DNA from 2 places in the Paenibacillus sp. FSL H7-0735 genome. Region 1 is predicted to be linked to the other one. Evidence: riboswitches for the same ligand, from Rfam matches in the RefSeq annotation. Region 1 holds a riboswitch; the other holds the start of a gene.
The links. A riboswitch is a leader RNA that binds a small molecule or an ion and turns the genes downstream of it on or off. The one in region 1 is predicted to bind cyclic di-AMP.

Region 1 (8,097 bases):
CGGCCGCTCAAGTAAAAACTGAGTCATGTCTACCAAACGTTGGCTTCTTTTTAATTTCTTCACGGAATGCTCCTCGCCAAAACCGAATATTTTAGAAAAATATATCACTTTTGTACGGGTTTATACAAGAGAAGCAGACTAATTCAGTGATCTCACTGCGTAGACTTCCTTGCAGAACCCTCGCAGTCCGTTGTAAATCCTTGCTACTTTAGACTGCTTGGACACTAAACCGAATACGGTAGGTCCGCTGCCTGACATCAACACCCCATCTGCTCCGAGCTTTATCATCGCTTCCTTGAGCTGCTGAACCTCTGGATGCAGCCTTAGGGTAACATCTTCAAGCACGTTGCCTAGATGGTTGCATACGCCCCCAAAGTCTCCTGCTTCAATCGCTTGCTGCATCTTTCGAGCAGAAGGATGCACAGCTATATTATTGCTCCGAACGCGTCCATACACTTCTGCAGTCGATACATTGATCGGTGGTTTCGCCAACACAACCCAACATTGTGGCGGGTTGTTGATTGGCGTAAGCTTTTCGCCTCGTCCTGTAGCTAAGGCTGTGCCGCCTGTGACGCAGAAAGGCACATCTGAACCCAGCTCAGCGCCAAGCTCCTGTAGCTCCTGCGCAGGAATACCGAGACGCCACAGACGGTTTAGACCGCGTAGCGTAGCTGCGGCATCACTGCTGCCGCCAGCCAGGCCAGCCGCAACCGGAATTCTTTTATCCAGATGGATATGTACCCCACTCTTCACGTTATAACGGTCTTTAATAAGCCTTGCCGCCTGGAAAGCTAAATTTTTCTCGTCCAGGGGAATATAACCAGCCTGACTTGATATTATAATAGTATCCCTTGGCAGCTCAGACAGCTCTAAGCGGTCTGCTAAATCTACCATGGTCATAATCATTTCCACCTCATGAAAACCGTCAGCACGTTTGTGCAGCACATCCAGCATCAAATTAATTTTAGCTGGTGCCTTTTCATACATTTTCAAGGCGTTCACCCACCTTCAGCTTTTCCCGTAAAAACAACTTAACATATTATATGAGAAACTTCTAATGAAGTCCAATATTAAAAGGGTGTCGCCTTTTAGACGCACCCTTTTTCAGTAATATTCACTTTATAGCCTAAAATTTAAGATTTCCGCGCGGCCTGTTCAGCAAGCTGTATCGCTTTTTTCACCATGTTGCCAGCGTCTTGAGTTGTAATTCCACCCCAGCCCTCACGTTCTACGGTTTCATAAAAACCCAGCTCCTTGGCTAACTCTGTCTTCAGTTCCTCCGACATCATGCCTCGTTTTCTGCGGCTCATTACGGAATTCCTCCCTTATGAAAATAAATGATTAACCCGTTGCCCAATTAGTATGCTTGCTTAGAACACGGATCATGCACCAAATATTTGTCCCAAAAAACGCAAACAAAAAACAGCCTCCAAAGGAGACTGTTCGTGAAACATTAAGCTTTAATATACATAATCCGCATCTGCCCATCGTCTTCACAAACTGTGATTTCCACAGATTCAGTAAGTATATCGGCATAGCTATAGGAGACTCGCTTAAAAGTTTGCTGCTCCTGATCCAGTTTGACAATAAATACAGAAGGGTACGTTTCTTCCAGGACACCTGTGCGTTCAACGGTTTTACGACGACCTCCGTTTGCACGCAATGTGATCTTATGACCGACGTGAGCTTCAAGACTGCGTTTGATTTCCAACAGCGCGTTATTAGCCATTACCTGACGACCACCTCTTTTCTTGTCCATTATACAACTTTTTCAGGACAATGTCAAAGCAAATAAATAATTAATTATAGTTGATGCATATTTCGTTGTCAACGGAATTTTTTTGCGGGAAATCAGCGCCGGACTAATATCCTTGTTATCTGTAATATAGGCATCACAAAGAAAAAAAGAAAGGGTTAAGCTCAGCGCTCACCCTTTCTTTTGGATATTCTATTCAGCCCATTCAAATTACCTATATTCCTGAAACCATAGACCTATCTCTGCCGCTTAAATGGCTGATGGTGTCACTTTTAGCGCCGACAGATTCTGCAGCCGCGGCATTCCGATACGGAAGCTGCCACGGGTCTCAACACCACCAATACCCTGATTACCGCTGATGGTATTATTCAGAACATCACTAAGATTTACAGTATCCCTGATGGAAGTAAAGGATGATTTTGCTGCTACATAAACGGGATCCAGAGCATGGATCAAAATTCGACCAGGTGAACTGGCAAAATTAGCCCCAGCTCCAAGTAATGCCTCGAAATGAGATTGGCAAGCACCGGCAACAATAGTCAACGCATCAAAATTCCGCTCGTACTCCCTAGCTACCCTAATAGCAGCTATAAAGTTTTGCGAATTTTTATAGCTATTCAGACTATACAGATCGTAAGTATGCTGTTGCTTCAGTACCCCATCATGACCAGTGATCACTACAATGTCTGGGCGTACACGGGGCAACAGCCGGTATAACGTATCAGCCATTGCAGATTCATGAACATGATGCCCTTCAGCGGGAATCCGCAGCTGCTCGTATAAGCTAAGGCTCTTATTCAAATATGCCGGATCGCCATCCAGATGCAGTACTTTACCCGGCACTTCAAAATAAGGAGCTTCCTTGGACGGTGGAGCCCATGTCCCCTCTGTTAGGGTTCCCCCGCTCCGCTGACTTTGCTCCTGACGGTCCTTCCGCAGCTGTGTCAGTGATTCCTTCGCTTTGATCTGTGCTTGCTGTCCCCGTTCCGTTATTCGGGTAGGAGGCACTTGAACCAGGTCATCCAGAGGAGAATCCGCCAACAGGCGGAAATCTGTGCCTTTAATGACGGCTCTATCCTGCACAATATTATCTACACGAAATGTTAAATCACCGCCATAAGATTTGCGAACGACCAAGTCTCCTAAATTCATTACAACCACCACCTCTACCCCATCGTATGGGCAAAGGCCTCAGTTGGTTCATAACTCGCCATATTTTTAAAATATAAGAATGTATAATGCTCCACCAGAATAACATCCTTATATTTCTACGAGAAACGGTTGTCGTCCTTTAAGACAACAACCGTTTCTTATTGCTTATTCAATTCCAGCGGCTAGCAAAACACCGCTTAAGCGGGCGTATTCTTCAAGACTGAGTGTTTCTCCGCGACGGGTCGGTTCAATACCCGCTTCTGCGAGTAAAGCCTCCAGCTGCTCACGTCCTTGTTCAGGGAAGTAACGAGCCTTCAGATTGTTAGCAATCGTCTTGCGGCGCTGTGTGAAAGAAGCGTGAACCACTTCAAAGAAATGCTTCTCACTCTCCACCTTTACCGGAGGATGCTCTCTAACCTTCAGACGGATAACAGCAGACTCCACATTAGGTTGAGGGATGAATACCGTACGCGGCACGATACAGACGAGCTCAGGCTCGCTGTAGTACTGCACGGCAATGCTAAGACTTCCGTATTCCTTTCCACCTGGAGATGCAGCCATACGCTCCGCAACCTCCTTCTGAATCATTACAACGATGTTATCAAGGGGAAGCTTCTCTTCAAGCAGCTTCATCAGAATCGGAGTAGTCACATAATAAGGCAGGTTAGCAACCACACTGACCTTGTTCACAGTGGTGAAATCTTCCTTGAACATTTCCTGCAAGTTCACATTGAGGACATCATCGTTACGAACCTTAACATGGGGATAAGGGGAAAGTACGTCTTTTAATATTGGAATCAGTCTACGGTCAATCTCTACGGCAGTTACAGCACCGGCTGTTAGTGCCAGACGTTCCGTCAGCGCTCCAATTCCCGGCCCGATCTCCAGCGCCCCAGAATCGCTATCTAGTCCAGCAGCGTCTACAATCTTGTCCAAAATATTTTGATCAATCAAAAAATTCTGTCCCAGGCTTTTCTTAAACTTGAATCCATAACGTTGAATAATCTCTTTGGTCCGTTTTGGAGTCGAAATTTCCTCTCTACCACTCATGAAGTAATGCCTCCCTGATCAATTTGGGCGAGAGCCCCGGCAAATTCCTCCCGCGTAATCCCAAACATCGCCAGCCGCTTGTACAGCTGTTTGCCGTTACAATATCCGATTCCAAGCAAATTACCAAGCGCCATACGTCTTTCAGCAGCCCGAGGGTGTACAAGCATTCCAGCGGCCATAAGGTCATCAATACCAATCAAAGCAGGTGCTCCTTCAAAAGAGGTATGTACATTACGCAGCGCATGACGAATCGCCTCTGGCGATGCATTCTCTACACCGATATCCCCTTTTCGAGTTGCGTCCTTCTCCGGAATAAAAGCATGCTTGCAGCCCGGCACCTTCGCTGAAACGATTTTACGAATTCGCTCCCCGGCATGGTCCGGGTCCGTAAGAATAATAACCCCTCTGCGTTCCATAGCTAGCGCAATCTTCGCAATTACAGTCCGGTTTACAGCAGAGCCGCCTGTCTCAATCGTATCTGCTTCCACAGCACGCTTAATGGCTACGGTATCGCTTTTGCCTTCAACGACGATTAATTCCTTAATCATATTTCTTGACTCCTTCCAAAAAAAGCAAAAAGAAGAGGATTCGCTCCTCTTCTTTTGGTTAAAGAATGTATAAGTGATGAGCGGTTGCTCTGCGATCAACGAAATGATCATCCAGCGTTCCTTACGGTTATCATCACTATAGCTTATCAAAGGATTTTTTGCAAAAGCTTCAGTTCTAGTTAAGCTCTGGTTTCACAGGTCCAATCACATATACGGTACGTGATTTACGGCCGAAATTACGAGCATGGCTCAGGGAATCATAATAGACATCCACTTTATTGCCTTTAATGGCACCGCCAGTATCCTCTGCACGGCGGAATCCAAGCCCATCGATATAAACCCACCAGCCAATAGGAATTACATTCGGATCTACTGCAATTGTACGACCTTCCGTTACGCGTGTTCCGGAGGCAGTTTTAGTACCTATTCCTGGCTCTTCTGACGAATAAGCTGTCATGGAGACGTTCTTAATCATCTTCTTGTACTCAAAGTCTACGCCAGCCTTGCTTGTGACGTTCTTAGTCTTAGCGCTAACTTTAGTCGTTTTGGAGGTAGTGCTTGATTTGGAAGTTGTTGTAGCTTTAGCAACTACAGTAGGCTTAGGAAGTGCTTTAGTACCAACGGCAATGATCTTATCTTTTGTTACCGTTTGTACTTCCTTGCCGATCATGCGCATAGAGGCCAGTTCTCCGTCTTGATAGATCTTTTCAATATGCTGAACCATGACGCCTGGTTTGCCTGCCTGTGCCACTCTAACTGTTCCCACAGTAAGGGAGGGATCTGCTGTCTTAATAACACGGAAAGGTAAGTTAGTTGTTCGCTGTACCGTTTGCTTGTTGATACGAACGATCTTAATCTCCATGTCAGCAGAGATGGTGGTGTCTAACGAAGGAAAAATCTTATCATAGCCTTCTAGGTTGATACCCAGTTTGTCAATCGCCTGACCGATAGTGTCTTCGGTCGTATATAACGTTTTTGTTGCTCCGTCCGCAGTAAGGCTAAATTTCTGCGCACGATTGATAACGACACGGTCACCGTCTTTTATTTCATCACTCAGACCTAAAGATAATTCATCATGCGGCTGCAGCGAAATTTGCTCTTTCTCCAACACATCACCAAGAAGTGCTTCTCGCGTTTCAAGTGTCTGTGTTTGCCCGTCTATTACTAAAACAAATTGTTTGTTACTTTGACCGTGTACGTACAGCAGAATTAACAGCGCGATTGCGATTGAAATCACACCTGCAAGTAAAAGTACGCGAGTATTTACTTGCTCCCACCGTAATGCGAAAGACCTGCTGGATGACTGCGAATCATGGGATACCTCTGGTTGGAATAAGCCCATTCTCTCCATCCTCCTTACATAGCCTCGTCGTCAATTTGTATATCATGAGGACTGAATTTCTTTGACGAAACTATTTGAGATTGTCACAGGATACGCACGTATTAACTTAGCGTCTCCTGCTCATGGATCGCCTGCTCGGCACAGCTACTCCCACACCTGTTATATAACAGTATGCGGGCAACATTCAGTTTATTCAAAAATAAAGAAGCCTAAAAAGAGTTCTCTTGAGGACTCTTTCGTGGCTTCTCCGATGTCAGAATACGCGGGAATGTTTGTGCACGAGGTTGCCTCTCTTACTTGCGCTTACGGGGTTAGCTGTCGGGTTCGGACGAAAGAGAGACGCCCTATTTCAGGTCACCCGCTCACGGCGGTTGCCCTTAAATTCACCCCAAAGACCACGTGAAGAAATCAAATATTGTTCTGCGGCAATTCCTAGTCGTATTCAAGATACAGGCATGCGGCAGTTCAATATTGGTTCCCCCGTTCTCCATACGGAGACTCAGCGAGACGATCCATGAATCAATGGCTGTCACAATAACAACAGCTCACATCACTGAAAAGATGATATCCTGTTTTGATGCATGTTGTAAAGGACGATTCAACCACGTTTAAGCAAATATATGGTTAAAATATTGTAATAATCAGCCGTTTTTATATTAAAAAAGTTTAATATATCGGCTATTCTCTATTTTTCACCCGTTTTACTCCTGTTTTCAGACAATCCCAAATCGTTCCAGTGCGTTCGCATACGTAATTTTAGCCAATTCTTCCCATGTTAACCCTTTAATTTCAGCCGCAGCCTCTGCTACTAACTTCACATGAGCACTCTCATTTCGCTTGCCACGGAAGGGGTGTGGAGTCAAATATGGAGCGTCTGTTTCGATCAATAATCGGTCCAATGGCGTCTGTGCAAGCACCTCTTTAGGCACTCTGGCATTTTTGAACGTTATCGGTCCTCCAAATGACAAATGAAATCCAAGGTCTAGACACATTTTTGCTGTTTCCCAGCTGCCTGAGAACGAATGCATCACGCCACCAATTTCATTTGCTTTTTCCTCCCGTAAAATCCGTACAACATCTTCATGAGCATCACGGTCATGTATACAGATTGGCATTTTTAGTTCACGGGCTAGTCCGATTTGTTTGCGGAAGACCTCCTGCTGCACATCCTTGGGAGAGGTATCCCAATAATAATCCAATCCAATCTCTCCGATGGCCACCACTTTTTCATGGCTGCAAAGAGAGGCGATCCAATCGAGGTCCCCCTCTTTCATATCAATCGCATCCTGTGGATGCCAGCCCACCGCTGCATAAATATAATCATAAGATTCAGCCAGCTTCATCGTTGAAGGGATCGTTTCCCGATTAAATCCAATATTGATCATCTTGCTAACTCCGGCCTCTACTGCACGAGCAATAACTTCCTCGCGATCCTCGTCGAATTGAGGCGCATCTAGATGTGTATGTGTGTCGAACAGATACATTTTAAAGCTCACTCCTTGTTGTTTTTATCAATAGTTCCATAAATATTTGTATTATTTTGCAAAAATCTCTGCTACAGAAGAGGGCAAGCGTGTAAGGGCTTTTTTCAGCTTATCCTGTGGGAAATATAGATGATATCTGCCACGATGAATTCCGCTTATTGAGCGCACAATATCCGATACCTCTGAAATTTCCCGCAATTGCTCATTCCGATCAAGCAGTAAAATTTGATTATTGTCGAAGGCTGCTCCTGGACGGAACACATCATAAGGCAAATCTGTCGGATAATCAATCTCTAGGTCATATTCTGGGTTAAGTCCCACTCCCGCAAAACTGCTGCGGATTTCCGTAATCATATCTGTATCCAAATTCTCGATCTCTACATATTTATACAGTTTACGATGAATAAAACGGGTACACAAGTCGCTTAATAACTCATCTTCTTCAAGTGTCCATTGCATAAAAGCAGTCTGTACCAGTGCCTCATCAAGCATTAAATATTGCTTCACTGTTACTTCTCCTCGAAAGAGATCTTCCAGCGGAGCGATCATAAAGCGAAATTTGTACCCCTCTTGGAACAATTCTTTAGCTCTACGGAAGATTTGACGCAAAATAATTTCAGAGCTGCGCGTCACCGGATGAAAATATACCTGCCAGTACATTTGATAACGTGACATTAAATAATCTTCAATGGCATGCATACCTGATTCTTTTACTACAATCCGCCCATTATAAGGACGAAGCATTCTCAAAATCCGATCAATGTC
Region 2 (8,097 bases), 550 kb from region 1:
TATCCTTTAAGTAAATAAGTCCATAAATCCGGTTGTCTACCGCAACAGCAAGCGGGGTCCCCCCCATCCGGGCGATAGCATCGGAATTACTGTCGAGGTTCGCGGGAATGACTCCGCCCTTCGACTGTACCCATTTCTTCACGGAATCGACTGCCCCTTTACGAACAGATCGTCCATCCCGCAGATCTATACCACTCATCCGGGTCTCAGCCTTAAACTCCACGAACTCTCCGCCTTCAGCAAGTTTGCTGTCATAGCTGCGTTCCAGCTTCTTAGCCAGCTCAATAACAGAACGTCCTTCCGGAGTCTCATCCTTTAGCGAACTAATAGCTGCCCAAGCCGTAAGCTCAGCTTCCGTTTCATCTCCAACTGGCACAAAATCACTCGCCATCCGGTTTCCGAAAGTAATCGTACCGGTCTTATCTAGAATCATTGTATTAATGTCGCCGGCAGCTTCAACGGCCTTCCCTGACATAGCAAGGACATTAAACTGTGTGACGCGGTCCATCCCTGCTATCCCGATAGCGGAGAGCAGTCCCCCGATTGTGGTCGGGATCAGACAGACCAACAGGGCGATCATAACAGGAATATCTAGATCAACACCCAGATAAGTCGCAATTGGCCGCAAGGTCACTACTACAATCAGGAAAATCAACGTCAGACTGATCAAGAGTGTATTTAGTGCAATTTCATTGGGTGTCTTCTGACGTTTCGCCCCTTCAACGAGGGAGATCATCCGATCCAAGAATGACTCACCGGGATCACTGGTAATTTTGACTTTAATCTCATCACTAACTACCCGGGTGCCGCCTGTGACTGAGCCAAAATCTCCGCCGGCTTCCTTAATAACAGGTGCAGATTCACCTGTAATTGCCGATTCATCTACGGAGGCCAGCCCTTCAATCACTTCACCATCGCCAGGGATAAGTTCTCCCTGACTGACGATCACGATATCTCCTTTCCGCAGCTCGGAGGAAGAAACGGTCTTCACAGACCCTCCAACGAGCTTATTAGCTGTGATATCCTGTTTCGTTTTCTTAAGCGAATCCGCCTGTGCCTTCCCGCGGCCTTCAGCCAGCGCTTCAGCGAAGTTGGCAAACAGCACTGTGAATAACAGAATGAACAACACCGTGATATTGAAGCCTACCGATTTCTCTGCATTAAAATATCCGGGGGCCAGTACCATAAGCAATACAATAATCGTGCCGATTTCGACTACGAACATGACCGGATTTTTGATTAACGTCACCGGGTTAAGCTTAATAAAGCTATCCTTTACAGCGCTTAGGAGTATGGGTCCCGTCAGCAGCTTTTTTCTTTTTACAGTACTCATCTTGTTCTCCCTCTTCCTACCGTAAGGTCAAATATTCTGCAATCGGGCCGAGCACAATGACCGGCAGAAACGTCAGCGCACCGATAATCACTACCGTACCAATCAGAATTCCGGTGAACAGACCATTGTCTGTGCGGAATGTGCCAATCGTCTCAGGAACCGGCTTCTTCTGGATCAGTGAACCTGCAACTGCCAGCATTGCGATTATAGAGACATAACGGCCAAGCAGCATTACGATCCCGGTTGTAACATTCCAAAAGGTGGTATTGTCCGCAAGCCCTTCAAATCCTGAACCATTGTTCGCGGCAGAAGAGACATATTCATATAACACTTGGCTAAGTCCATGGAATCCGGGATTCGTAATGGAACCGTTGCCCAAGCCCGTTAAGAACGCACCTGCTGTTGGTACAAGGATAATGAACGGATGCACAAGGATAGCAATCGCAATCAGCTTCATCTCCTTGGCTTCTATCTTTCGCCCGAGAAACTCTGGTGTTCTGCCAACCATTAGTCCACATAAGAAGACGCCCATGATGGCATACATCAGCATATTGATTAGTCCTACACCTTTTCCCCCGAAGACGTTATTGAGCATCATTAGGGCCAGAGGGGTAATGCCACCCAGCGGTGTTAGCGTATCATGCATATTGTTAACACTACCTGTCGTAGCTGCCGTTGTTACCGAAGTGAACAGAGAAGATTGCGGGATCCCAAAACGTACCTCTTTACCTTCCATGCTGCCTTGCGAAGACTCGATCCCCAGCGCATTAATAGCGGGATTCCCTTTAGTTTCCGCATAATAATTCAGCCCCAGCAGCAGAACGAACAAGGTCATCATTGCTGTGAAAATCACCCAGCCCTGACGTTTGTTCTTAGCGAACAACCCGTACATATATGGCAAAGAGGCTGGCAACATCCACATAGAGAGAATCTCCAGAACGTTCGTAAGTGGATTAGGGTTCTCAAAAGGATGCGCTGAATTGGCTCCGAAGAAGCCGCCACCATTCGTACCTAAGTGTTTAATTGACTCCAAAGAAGCGACTGGACCGATAGCGATTTGTTGCGTCTGCCCTTCGAGTGTAGTGACCTCAAGCGATGGCTTGAGCGTTTGTGGCACATGCAATCCTACCAGCACCAATGAAACTAGCAGAGCTAATGGAATGAATACACGAATATGTGCTTTTACGAAGTCCTCAAAAAAATTCCCGACTGATTTCTGTCCTGTAATCCCTCTGACAAAAGCAACCGCAACAGAAAATCCGCTCGCTGCAGACGTGAACATCATCATCGTGATGACTGCCATTTGTGAAAAATACGATAGTCCCGTCTCCCCGCTATAATGCTGCAGGTTCGTATTGGTCATAAAGCTGATCACCGTATTAAATGAAAGCGTCTGTTCCATATCGGCAATTCCATTCGGGTTCAGCGGCAATCCCCGCTGTAATCTTAGAAAAATATAACTGAAAGCAACCAGTACGATATTAGTTAAAACAAAGCTGAGTGCATACTTCTTCCAGGACATTCCGTCCCGTTTTTTCAGGCCGATCAGCTTATAAATACCTTTCTCTGTGCCTGCAAACCAGCGATCCGTACGATTCGGTTCGTTAGAAAATACATGATATAAATACGTCCCCATCGGCTTGACCAACAAGATGAGAATTACAATTACGACGACTATTTGCAAAATGCCCATGAATGCCCCTCCTTAAAATTTCTCAGGATGAATCAACGCGTAAACCAGATATATAAACAACAGTAGGGTAACAGCGATTACTAGAATCACAGCTTATCCCTCCCCGTATCCTCAACTACACCTGCGCACCAGCGCATAAAGCCATAAAATAACCCGTAAATTACAGCTAACGAAGCCACCATATACAGATCCATCATATCTTCCGCACTCCTTCCATTATCCTTGATGAGGTGATCTATCGATTAGAAAATCAGCATCACCACTATGGGAATAGATTACATAGCTCGCACCAAGTCTTTTATAGACCAATCTAGGATTTATAGAACTTGTAATCACAAAAATTGGCTGTGTCGTCCAGGTACGGCACATCTGAATATAGCGGCAGCAAAGCGGAAAGCTGCTCTCAAACAGATATACCCTGCCTACCGGGAACGATGGGCGAAACCAAGTGCTCTGATGGCGGGTATCCACTAGAATAACCTGCTCGATTCCGAGCTCCTCTAGTAAAGCTTTCTCAGCCAGATTGTTGGTTAATCCCGCCATCTTAATACCCCTGAACTTCAGAAGTTTAATGAAATGTTCTCCCGCCTTTGTAGGCGCACATACAAGCACATATTCATTCTGATCCGTCATCTCTTTTTTCTCCTCCTGCTCATTTACAACAAGGAGGCAACGAAAATCTCCGAAAGGATGTTGACCTATCGTCATTTTCGGGCACAACCTAAAGCTCGGTTGTGTCACGTCATTAGACGCTGCCTTACAAATACCGCTAATGATGAATTTAGCGACCTCTTGGGGGAGGCCTCCATAAATGCTTTGCTTCTAAGAGCACAGCAAAAAGCCACAAAGGATCTCCTCTGTGGCTCGCTAGCGGTCACATTGCACTCATCCTCTCTCCATACGCTTACGAGGTTAGCTGTCGGATTCGGGCGGTGAGAGTCGCCCTACCTGTATAGATGCGAGCTCACTCGCACCCTCTACAGGATTCACCCCATAATCAGCTTCCGACTCTCACATCGGCTGCCGATTGTTGGTTCCCCCGCTTTCCTTATCGGAAATTAAGCGGATCAAATATTCGATTGTCGTTGAAACAGGAGTAATCATACTCTTATGCACGAAGACTTGTAAAACCTGAATGATGCCAAAATAATGCAAATTAAAAACTATTTTCCCATTAGATAGCGCTTACTTGATATCTAATCTCTCTATATCTCTTGTTTACTCGAGTTTCGAGCGTTTAATCGCTATCTATAACCCATGTGATTTTATTCACCTTTTTAGGGTGAAAATACTGCAAATTCCCTTTATAGGTAGAAACGCAAGAAGCTGAGGTTGAGCGAGAAAGAGGCGCGATAACACGCCATAAATACCTATTTACCTCGTTTTTCAGTCGTAGTCGGCAGGATATGGTTAAAATCGCTCTAAAAGAACATTTTCCGTTTTTTACAGAAAATCTTGAAAAGAGTATGATTCGGGTTGAATCTAATTCATGAAAAACAATCAACGCTGAGTTCCTGCATTCGCAGGGAACGGGGGAACCATCAGGCCACCTGGCCTACTTGGGGTGAATCCAAAGGAGACTGCGTAAGTCTCAATAGGTAGGGCGACTCTCACCGTCCGAATCCGACAGCTAACCTCGTAAGCGTAAAGAGAGAGACCCTTGATCCGCCACGCTTTGGCCCAGGTATATCTGCCTGTAATCCAAAACCGCAGCAGAGGTCCTCCTCTTGCTGCGGTTTTTGCGTTACCTGAGCCTATTAGGTGATAGCACGCTGGATGGGGTGAATGTTTTGAAGCACTATTATTTAGGGATACATCAAGGGCTGCTTGAGCCGATAAGTCTAAATTACGTTTGTTTCGGGGCCTTATGGTTCGAAGAAAATAATCACAAGTACATTGTAGGTTATGCATTTGGCCAGAACCAGATCCAAGCCCTTCGCCAATTCAGTACACCTTCTTCTTGTAAAGACTGTTTAGACTCTAAGATTGTATATGAAATATATAAAAAAATTCGAGAACAACAACAGCAGCAGGATTGGTCATCGCATCAAAAACTCCCGTGGTTTACAGCCTTCAAGGAGCCTTGGAAAGATGTAAGCGCCGGTTGGTATGTCTTGAGATCCCGCAGCACCTTTCCCTTACATCTATCTGTTATACGGAAAGAGAAGTTCCGACTATGGCTAGAGCATACCGCAGTCTGTGAGAATAAAATGGAAATGCTCGCTTGTGTAGAAAAGGCTAGTGTCACTCATCATGTAGACTTAAAGCTTTTGGAAATCTAAGGAGGAACCCTACTATGGACCAGCGCAGACTATCCCGCATTGAAGTATTTGTATTGGATGAACCCGAGCCTATTCACTATGGAATGGAAGGGGCTGAAGGCTGCCGTTATGGTATTCTGAAGCTCACCTGTAAGGGAGGTTGCAGTTGGGGGGCTTGTCTAATCTCTGCCAACACCAAAAATTTCGATCTCATTAAATGGAGTTCTTTTTTACGGGCTATCTGTCATTGCCGTCTTGAGGAAGCGCTGGATAAGGTCCGCCGCGAAGGTTCAGATTGGGAGCAGGTTAAGCTTGAGCTAGTTCAGGGTGCTTTGCAGGATTTAAAGGCCAAGCTCCAGGGTAAATCCTTGGCTGGGCATATTCAGCAAGGGCGTCTGTACAGTGTTGCAGCTGGGGGGAGCAATTCCAGAAGTGAACGGCTCTACTACAAACCTTCCAAAGCTTTATCCACTGCCTCCCAGCAGAAACACAGTTGCCCGGAACCAGACACCGCCGATCTTATCAATAAATCCATCTCTTACTTTTCTATATTATAGATTCAAGCAAATCTCTCATTCTGAAAGGATCGTGTTCACCATGCCTGACCCCTTACCTCCCGTGTCCACCTACAGTGCTAAATTTGCAGAGTGTGTTCAAAAGTATACTAATGAAGTCTACGTACTCAGTTCCATGTTATTAGAACAATCTAATGAGGCAGACAAGGTTACTATCCGCACCTTCACAGAGCTTCATAAAATATATCGTCAGGATAACTTCGACCCTCAGTTATTCTCTATCCACGCTTACCGCACTTGTATTCGCCAGTGTGCTGATTCTTTTGCCCGGCGCTCTCTTCTATCGGCTAAGGGAATACCTTGGGAGGAACAGCTTGTGAAGGTATTGTGGTACGGCTTAAAGCTGCCTCTTTCTCAAATAAGCGTTATTCTGCAAAAAAGTGTTCCTGCACTGAAAGCACAGCTTAGAGCTGTACGGGAGCAGATGACCGCCCAAGCGGATATACTAACGAGCGCAAATCTTTCTATAATTTAGTCACTGACTAGAATTCAGACGATCTTTAAGCGCATGAAGCATCTAACGGACTCAGGAGCCTTTAATTGAAGCTTTTCCTCAAATTTGGCCGGCGTTCGGACTCCAGTAGAAATCCCGAGCGATGAGCGTCTCGGATCGTCTTCAAGCAGGCCCTAATCATCTTCCACCAAGGCAAGGCTTACGGACCCAGATATCGTTATTTGCACGTTTATCGCCTTTTGAGCATAGTATCGGACTCCAGTGCAACTATTTGGTTAAAAGAGCTACTAATTCACTGTTTTTCATGCCAATAGCGACTATTGTGTCCGATATCTTGCCAAATCTCGATGATTGTTGCATTTAAGTGTTGCTGGGTCCGTTAGCTATATCAGCTCGTATACAAAGAGATTGCCAACTCAAAAACGGGGATATCCCAGCAACCATAAATGGCTGTTAGGATCCCCCCGAAAATTCAGTACCTACTATTGTGCCTTACTCTTACGCGCCTTACTGTACATCCACAATCCTGCCAACATCCCCACTATAGCAACACCGGTCAATACGCCTTGAACGAAATCCATAAAAGTGGAGCCATCCGGAAGCATTCTACTAACCGAAGCCAGTGATACCGAACTCATTAAAAGCATAATGGTATATTGTTCGCTTGTAGACATCATTAGCACTCCCTAAAAGTTATATGAGGCCTTCTTAGATCTTGTATGCTTTCATTGCTTTTCTGATTTCTTTAATACTTGGGCGTTTGCCGTACATCAGTACGCCGGTACGATAGATCTTGGCTGCCAGCCATCCGAAGATGAAGGTAGTCACAAGCAGGATCAGCAGCGATACAATGACTTGCCAGATCGCCACCTCACCGACACCAATTCGGAGCAGCATCGTCAATGGTGAAGTGAAAGGTACATAACTCGCTATCTTAACCACTAGAGTATCTGCATTGGAGATACTGAACAGTGGAACATAGAACGCTACGAAGCCTAACATCATGATTGGCATTACCGCCTGACCGAGATCCTCCGTACGGCTGACAATCGAACCTACAGCCGCATACATCAAGGCATAGAGGAAGTAACCTAATACGTACAAGACAAATCCATAGAGCAGCAAGTTAATATTGAGCTGGCCTAAATCGAGATCAAAATCAGCCAATACAGTCGCATTATGCGGGAGCGTCAAATTGACGACGATCGCTGCGACAAAGATCCCAATTTGCAATATTCCTACTAGGAAAACACCGATAACTTTACCGAACATTTGCGCTAAAGGTGAGGCACTTGTAATGAGAATCTCCATAATCCGCGAGCTTTTCTCAGAGGTTATCTCAGCGGCAATCATGTTGCCTGTCATCATAATGGACATAAAGAACAACATAAGCATGGCATATACGATAATGTAGTTAATGGCCGGAGTGTCCTCCTGAGAGCTTTCACTGCCACCGCCTGCCTTAAGCTGTTGTGTAGTAATCTGCACTGGTGTTGACATTGCAGCAATCTGTTCAGAGGTCAGCTTGTCGCCAACGATGAATTGTGTGTTTGCTTGCTGAAGTGCATTTTGAAGATAAACTTGAACATCTCCGTTTAGTTCTCCATCATTACTGTGATAAGTAACGGGTGGAAGCCCTTCACCAGTAGGTTCTGCAAAAGTAACATAACCTTCTACTGTCTCTTCATCTAATGCTTTCTTTAACTCGGCATCATCCGCAGAAGCATATTGTACTATCTTAGCCTGTGGCATGCCCTCTGGCGCAGTATAAGCCTTCAACA

Region 2: linked by a shared signal. The riboswitch ahead of NSS82_RS02945 (hypothetical protein) and the one ahead of NSS82_RS00460 (3D domain-containing protein) in region 1 are both predicted to bind cyclic di-AMP.

Annotation. Positions count from the first base shown of each region.
Region 1 is NZ_JBBOZH010000001.1:95,219-103,315, reverse strand. It holds gene purR (pur operon repressor) at 1-63, opposite strand, end outside; gene ispE (4-(cytidine 5'-diphospho)-2-C-methyl-D-erythritol kinase) at 139-993, opposite strand; gene NSS82_RS00485 (small, acid-soluble spore protein, alpha/beta type) at 1,134-1,310, opposite strand; gene veg (biofilm formation stimulator Veg) at 1,454-1,729, opposite strand; gene yabG (sporulation peptidase YabG) at 2,006-2,908, opposite strand; gene rsmA (16S rRNA (adenine(1518)-N(6)/adenine(1519)-N(6))-dimethyltransferase RsmA) at 3,074-3,958, opposite strand; gene rnmV (ribonuclease M5) at 3,955-4,506, opposite strand; gene NSS82_RS00460 (3D domain-containing protein) at 4,682-5,848, opposite strand; cyclic di-AMP (ydaO/yuaA leader) riboswitch at 6,134-6,363, opposite strand; gene NSS82_RS00455 (TatD family hydrolase) at 6,562-7,332, opposite strand; gene NSS82_RS00450 (HD domain-containing protein) at 7,384-8,097, opposite strand, start outside.
Region 2 is NZ_JBBOZH010000001.1:649,870-657,966, reverse strand. It holds gene kdpB (potassium-transporting ATPase subunit KdpB) at 1-1,333, opposite strand, end outside; gene kdpA (potassium-transporting ATPase subunit KdpA) at 1,350-3,026, opposite strand; gene kdpF (K(+)-transporting ATPase subunit F) at 3,039-3,116, opposite strand; gene NSS82_RS02945 (hypothetical protein) at 3,243-3,659, opposite strand; cyclic di-AMP (ydaO/yuaA leader) riboswitch at 3,912-4,101, opposite strand; cyclic di-AMP (ydaO/yuaA leader) riboswitch at 4,521-4,685, shown strand; gene NSS82_RS02940 (hypothetical protein) at 4,754-5,308, shown strand; gene NSS82_RS02935 (hypothetical protein) at 5,323-5,844, shown strand; gene NSS82_RS02930 (hypothetical protein) at 5,885-6,337, shown strand; gene NSS82_RS02925 (hypothetical protein) at 6,799-6,993, opposite strand; gene NSS82_RS02920 (ABC transporter permease) at 7,025-8,097, opposite strand, start outside.